2 regions of the Erythrobacter sp. JB1-7 genome follow, and region 1 is predicted to be linked to the other one. Evidence: predicted binding sites of a transcription regulator. Region 1 holds the regulator's gene; the other holds the start of a gene.
What was found. The regulator LexA, encoded in region 1, represses DNA repair genes until DNA is damaged. The targets are predictions, from matches to a motif close to GTTCCNCNCTTGTTCT.

Region 1 (3,406 bases):
ATTAAGCTATTGGCGCTGTTCCCCGCTTTGGCTTTGCGGGTGCGATTGCCGGTTGCGGCTGCGGTAGCCGGAGCAATGGCCGGTATCGCCTACACCTTACTCACAGGCGCGCAGGTGCCCACCGTCAGGGCCTGCGTTGCCGCCATTCTGGTCCTGGGCGCTCTGGCGCTGGGGCGTGATGCGCTGTCGTTCCGCATGGTCGCGGTCGCTGCGATGTTCGTGATGGTGGTGTGGCCCGAGACGGTGATCGGTCCCAGCTTTCAGATGAGTTTTTCCGCCGTCCTTGCCATTGTTGCTTTGCATTCGTCTGGCCCGGTGAGAGCCTTTCTGGCTGCGCGCGAAGAACCCTGGTGGCAGCGATTTGGACGCAACACGGCCATGCTTTTCCTGACGGGCCTGGTCATTGAGCTTGCCCTGATGCCGATTGTCATGTTCCATTTTCACCGCGCTGGACTGTATGGAGCGCTGGCCAATGTCATCGCCATTCCTTTGGTGACGTTCATCGCGATGCCGATGATCGCGCTCGGCCTGGCTCTCGATCTGGTGGGTGCAGGCGCGCCTGTATGGTGGATCGCCGAACGCGCGCTTGAAGCTTTGCTTGCCATTGCGCATTTCACTTCCGCTCAACCCGGCGCGGTCAAGCTGATGCCGCAAATGGGCGGCGTTACGATTGCCCTGTTTGTCGCAGGAGGGCTGTGGCTGGCGCTGTGGTCGGGCAGAGCGAGGCTGTTTGGTTTTGCTCCTGTTGCAGCAGGGATAGCGGCTTTGCTGGCCACCCCCATACCCGACATTCTGGTTGGGCGGGAAGGGCGCCATGTCGGGATCACCACCATTCAGCCTGATGGGTCGAGAGCGCTGCTTTCGCTGCGAGACAGCCGTTCCTCCTATTCGCGCGATAACCTGCTTGAACTGTCTAGCGTGACCAGCGATCCTATCCCGCTTAGCGAATGGCCTGGTGCGCGGTGTTCTGCCGAGTTCTGCCTTATCACTCTTGAGCGAGGCGGCAGGGACTGGGTGCTTCTCCTCGCGCGCAACCGCAATCTGATCGAAGAGCGCGCTTTGGCTGCTGCATGCGATCAGGCCGATATCGTGGTCGCTGATCGCTTTTTGCCGCGCTCGTGCAAACCGCGCTGGCTCAAAGCGGATCGCGGCTATCTTGGCCAGAACGGCGGTCTTGCGATTGACCTTAGCAGAGAGACGGTCACCACGGTTGCTGCCAGCCAAGGCGAGCACGGTTGGTGGAAGGGGTTTGAGGACTGACCCAAGCCCGCTTATGACGCGCAGCGGGGAGGGGTGCCGATAGGCTTACGCCGGAACGGAACGCACCCACCCCCGCGACACAATTAGTGATAGCGGCGCAGCAATCCTGCAAGTTTGCCCTGCACCTGCACCTCACCCGATCCATAGACCTGCGGATCATAGGCTGCATTGGCCGGATCAAGCCGCACCATGCCTTTATCCTTGTGCAGATACTTCAAGGTCGCCTCTTCACCGCGGACCAGCGCAACCACAATCTCGCCATCGCGCGCAGTGTCTGTCCGTTTGATCAGGGCGAAATCGCCATCGAAGATGCCTGCTTCGAGCATGGAATCGCCTGACACTTCGAGCGCATAGTGCTCTCCGGGGCCAAGCAGTGCCGCTGGCACGGGAAGCGCGCTTTGTCCTTCAAGCGCTTCGATCGGTGCGCCTGCTGCAATCCGGCCATGCAGCGGAATGCTGATGACATCATTGGCAGGTTCGGGCTGCGAGCGAGCCGCAGCTGCTGTGCGCGCTGCCGCCAGATCGACGACTGTATCATCCGCCGCCGTTTCACCCGATGCTTTACGCGGAGCAGGTGTTGCATCTTCGGGCATTTTGATGACTTCGAGTGCGCGCGCCCTGTTGGGTAGACGGCGGATGAAGCCGCGTTCTTCCAACGCCGAAATCAGACGATGAACGCCCGATTTGCTTTTGAGATCGAGCGCTTCTTTCATCTCTTCGAAGCTGGGCGAAATGCCTGTTGCTTCAAGCCGCTCTTGTATGAAGCGGATCAGTTCGTGTTGCTTTGCCGTCAGCATCAGGCAAACTCCTTTTGACGCACTTTCGAGCGAGGCAACAAAGCCCCCGCAGTGCAGAACTCACGCGTTCAAAGAGGCACAGCGCCAAAAGGGTGTGACCCAAGGGCAAAGTGCGGTTGGAACGCTGCCCGATCACCGATAAGGTGAACGAATGAGGAACAAGTAGGCAACCAATCGGAACAAGTCAACACCCTGTTAGCCCGCAAACCGCTGCAATTCAGCCATTTCGGAGGTTATACACAGCCACTTCTTCGCCTTGCGCCACCGCACAGCTGTTTTCGGGACGCACGATCAGGCAATTGGCCTCAGCAAGCGCGCGCAAGGCACTGGAATCCTGTGAAGATGCGGGGCTCACATGCCGCCCATCGCTCACCCCCTAACGAACTCGCGCCGCGGGCCGGTTGCGGGCACGGCCGTGGACGCGATCCGGGTCTCCTCAGCCGGCAAGGGCGCTTTGTCGCCAAGGCTTGCACGCACGAGCGGGAGAGCGAACAGGAACGCGGTCACATAGCTTGAGACCGGATTGCCGGGCAGGCCCAGCACCACCTGGCCTTTGCGCTGTGCCACCATGAGCGGCTTGCCCGGCTTGATCGCCACTTTCCAGAACGCGAGATCCGCGCCCCAATCCGCCAAAGCGCGCTGGATGAGGTCATGATCGCCCACCGATGCACCGCCAGATGTGATGAGGATGTCTGCGCTTTCCGCCTGGGCCAAGGCCTCTGCCAGCGCCTGCATGTCATCGGCCACCGGGCCAAGCCGCATGGTGGTGCAGCCCAGCGCTTCGACCATGGCTGCGATCATCGCGCCATTGCTGGCAGGGATCTGGCCCGGACCGCACTCGGCAGGGTCGCTTGCCAGTTCGTCCCCGCTATCAAGGATCGCGATGCTGGGCGGCCCGCGCACGGGTAGCTCACCGCATCCAGCCGACAGCGCGAGCGCGATCTGTGCAGGGCCTATCCGCGTGCCAGCGCTCAGCACGCGGTCGCCTTGCGCAAAGTCGAAGCCGCGCGCGCGCACATGGCGCTGGGGGAGGGCATCTCCTCTCCCTCGCCCAAGACCACAGAAACGCCATCAATGACTGCGTTCTCCTGGATCAGCACTCTGTCTGCGCCTTGCGGCATGTGCGCCCCTGTCGAGATGCGAGTGCATTCGCCGCCTGTCAGCGCTCCGTCATAGGGCTGGCCTGCGCGCGCCTCGCCCACACGCTGCCACGGGCCTGCACCTGCAATTGCATAGCCATCCATCGCTGACAGGTCCGCGGGCGGCTGAGTTCGCTTCGCTGTCACATCGGCAGCCAAATAGCGTCCCCGCGCTGCGCTAGCGCCAAGCTGCTCCACCGGGCCTCGCAC
Region 2 (3,406 bases), 2.9 Mb from region 1:
GCGAAAATGGCGGCGGAGCTTTTGTGCTGTTTTATGTCGCCTGCGTGTTTCTGCTTGGTCTTCCGCTTGTCATCTCAGAGATTTTTCTGGGCCGCACCGGTCAAGATGACGCGGTGAGTTCTATCCGCAAGGTTGCAGAAAAATCGGGCGTGTCTGGCAAATGGTCGCTGTTTGGTTTGATGGGCGTTATCGCAGCGTTTCTCATCGTCTCGTTCTATTCAGTGGTTGCGGGGTGGGTGCTCTATTATGCAGGTGTGATGGGCGGTGATTTTGTCAGCGCTCTTTTCGCCGGAGATCCTCTTCGCGGTGCGTTGGTGGGGCAAAGCCAGGAAGCTATTCAGGGCCGCATGGGCGACTTGTTTGCCAACCCTGTGCTGCTTTTGTCGATGCATTTCGTCTTTATGGGCGTGACGCTCTTTATCGTTGCGCGCGGTATTGGATCGGGGATTGAGACCGCCGCTACTGTGCTTATGCCAATGTTCTTTGTGCTGCTGGTGTGCATCACCATTTACGGTGCGTTTGCAGGCAATATGGGCGATGCGGTTGCGTTTCTGTTCACGCCTGACTGGTCTAAACTAACCCCTCAAGTGATGAACACGGCACTAGGACAGGCTTTGTTCTCGCTGTCTTTGGGGGTTGCTGGGCTCATTACCTATGGTTCTTATATCAAAGGGTCCGGCGGGCTTGGGCCTACATCCTTGACGATTGCTTTTGCTGATACCGGCGTGGCTTTGCTGGCGGGGATGATGATCTTCCCGATTGTGTTTGCCGTTGGTCTTGATCCAGCAGCGGGCCCGACTTTGGTGTTCCAGACATTGCCGTTTGCGTTCCAGACGATGCCTGCTGGCGCGCTGATCGGATTTTTGTTTTTTGTGCTGATCTTGGTTGCGGCGGTGACCAGTTCGATTTCGCTGCTCGAAGTCCCAACTGCCTGGGGAATTGGCGAGCTGGGGTGGAGCCGGACTAAGTCTTCTCTGGTGTTTGGCGGAGCAGCGTTTTTGATCGGTATTGCGTGTTTGCTCGGCTACAACGTGTGGGCAGATGTGCGCTTGCTTGGTTTCTGGCCGCTGTTTGCAGAGACGGATATTCTCGATACGGTCGATGGCTTTACAGGCAAAGTTATGCTGCCTTTGGGAGCGTTCTTCACGGCTATTTTTGTAGGCTGGCGCGCGGATCGCAGATTGGTCGAAGAAAAGACGGGATTGTCTGGCTTTTGGTTGAATGTGTGGCGGTTTCTGATCGCGTGGTTATGCCCGCTGGCGGTGGGGACCATTTTGGTCACAGGCCTTTTCCCGCAAATATTGGGCGGCTGATTTTTGGCGGCGATTGGGGGCGATAATCCCGTTGCAATCGCTTGCCATGTGTGGAACATAATGGGAACAGATAGGACTCTCGTGAGTCTTTCAAGCCGTTCCTATGACACAACCAGCACGCTCCTTTGGCGCTGATGCGCTTCATCCGTTTCCTGTTCCCTTGCGCGCGAAAAGCAGGGGCGCTTCTGCGCGGTTGTCGCTGCGTTTGCCTGTTAGCTATTCTGCCAGAGATGCCACTGCGCTTGCTCGAAAGCGGGAGGGGCGCTGGCAGCCGGGGCTGGCTGATCAGGCGCTGCATAATGAGGTTTTCGCAGGCACCAACAATGCCAGCGGGGTAGGGGCGGCGCTGTGTTTGGCGAGCGATTTCCTGCGCAAGCCGCAGCTAGGCGGTGCCTCCCTGGCAGAGGCGGAAAACCACCGGCCAATCTTGTGGGTGCAGGAAGCGCGCGCAATCCAGCGCAGCGGCCGGCCCTTTCTCCACGGGTTCCCGCGCGCTTGGCAAAGCCGGGTGATCCATGTCGAAGCGGAGACGGTGAAAGATGTTCTGTTTGCGCTGGAGGAAGGGCTGAAATGCCGCGATCTTGCTTGCGTGATGGGGGAAGTTGTCGGCAATCCGCGCGCGCTTGATTTCACCGCTTCGCGCCGGTTGAGCCTGACAGCGCAGAAGCATGGTGTTCCGCTGTGGCTGGTGCGGCTGGATGCGGAGGCTGACCTGTCTTCGGCGCGGATGCGCTGGCGGGTTTGCAGCGCGCCTTCCGCTCCCCGTCCAAGGGCTTTTTCGCAGATCAGAGGGGTGAATTTTCACGCTCCCGGACCGCCTGCCTGGCAGGCTGAATTGTTTCGCGCGAGGGGGTATTTGCCTGGAAAATGGATTTTACAAGATGATGAAGTACATGCTGGAGAGCCCGGTTTTACCAACTTTTCCACCGGGCATCTTATTGCCCGCGATCCCGATTTTGGCGAATCCAACATTCGCGAATCCAACATGCCAAAATCCAACATCCCCAGGCCCAATATCGGCGAACTCACGCCAGGCTGCGCCGCGCCGCATTCTCGCTATCTGGTTCGTGCAACTGTCGGTCGATCGCTGGCAGCTTTCGCTCGGATGTGAGGCGGGGGAGGGGGCGGATACGGCCCCCGCTGCGCCGCCCCCCACCACGCCGCCGCCCTCGACCGCGCGCTCTCCCACCACGCCCCCGACCGCTGCACCGCCCACCGCGCCGCCGCCTACCGCGCGCGGCCCTATTGGCCTGTCCCCCACCGCGCCGTCCCCCACCGCGCCCCAGTCCACCGCTCTGCCGCCAACCACGCACGGTCCTATTGGTCCGGCTCCTAGTGCGCGCGCGCCTACCACGCCCCAGCCCACCGCGCCGCCCCCCACAGCTCTCCCCCCACAGCTCTCCCCCCAACCGCTCTCATCGCCGAGACCGCGCATGGTTTGCGGGTTGAGGCGGTCAATGCGCCTGGCCGCCGCGCTGGTGTCCACGCAGGCATGATGCTGGCCGATGCGCGCACTCTTTGCCCTGCTATCCAGACCGCTCCGGCAGACCCGGCAGGCGATCTTGCTCTGCTGGAAAAGCTGTGCGTTTGGGCGCAGCGCTGGGGGCCGTGGAGCGCGCTTGACCCGCCTGATGGCGTGCTGGTCGATATCACCGCTGCCGCTCACCTGTTTGGCGGGGAAGAGCGCGTGCTGGCCGATGTTGAGGCCGTCTTTGCCCGGCGCAAACTCACCACCAGAGCGGCCATTGCGCCCACTGCTGGCGCGGCTTGGGCGCTGGCGCATTTCGGCCCGCCTTCCGCCCGTATCATCGCGCCCGATCAACCGATGATGCGCGCTTTGGGCGATCTTCCGGTGGCCGCGCTCAGGCTGGATGACGATGTGCTGACAGTCCTCAAACGGTTAGGGCTGAAACGGCTTGAAGACCTTGCCGCGATCATTTCTGGCGCGTCATCGTATGACCGTGCAAAGGCGCGCGATGCGCTGCACCGCCGGTTTCGCAATCGCAAATCGCCATCAGCCAATCCGCTTATCAGGCTGGACCAATTGCTGGGCCGCGTGCCCGAACCGCTGCTGCCGATTGCGGCGCAAACCC

Region 2: a site for LexA is predicted at 1,366-1,381, ahead of AC0V6W_RS14990 (ImuA family protein). Genes of this name have one in related genera too.

The regions. Positions count from the first base shown of each region.
Region 1 is NZ_CP200291.1:192,689-196,094, reverse strand. It holds gene AC0V6W_RS00985 (ComEC/Rec2 family competence protein) at 1-1,260, shown strand, start outside; gene lexA (transcriptional repressor LexA) at 1,344-2,057, opposite strand; gene AC0V6W_RS00975 (hypothetical protein) at 2,275-2,412, opposite strand; gene AC0V6W_RS00970 (molybdopterin molybdotransferase MoeA) at 2,427-3,035, opposite strand; partial or broken gene AC0V6W_RS00965 (molybdopterin molybdotransferase MoeA) at 3,036-3,406, opposite strand, start outside.
Region 2 is NZ_CP200291.1:3,073,458-3,076,863, forward strand. It holds gene AC0V6W_RS14985 (sodium-dependent transporter) at 1-1,313, shown strand, start outside; gene AC0V6W_RS14990 (ImuA family protein) at 1,417-2,424, shown strand; gene AC0V6W_RS14995 (Y-family DNA polymerase) at 2,806-3,406, shown strand, end outside.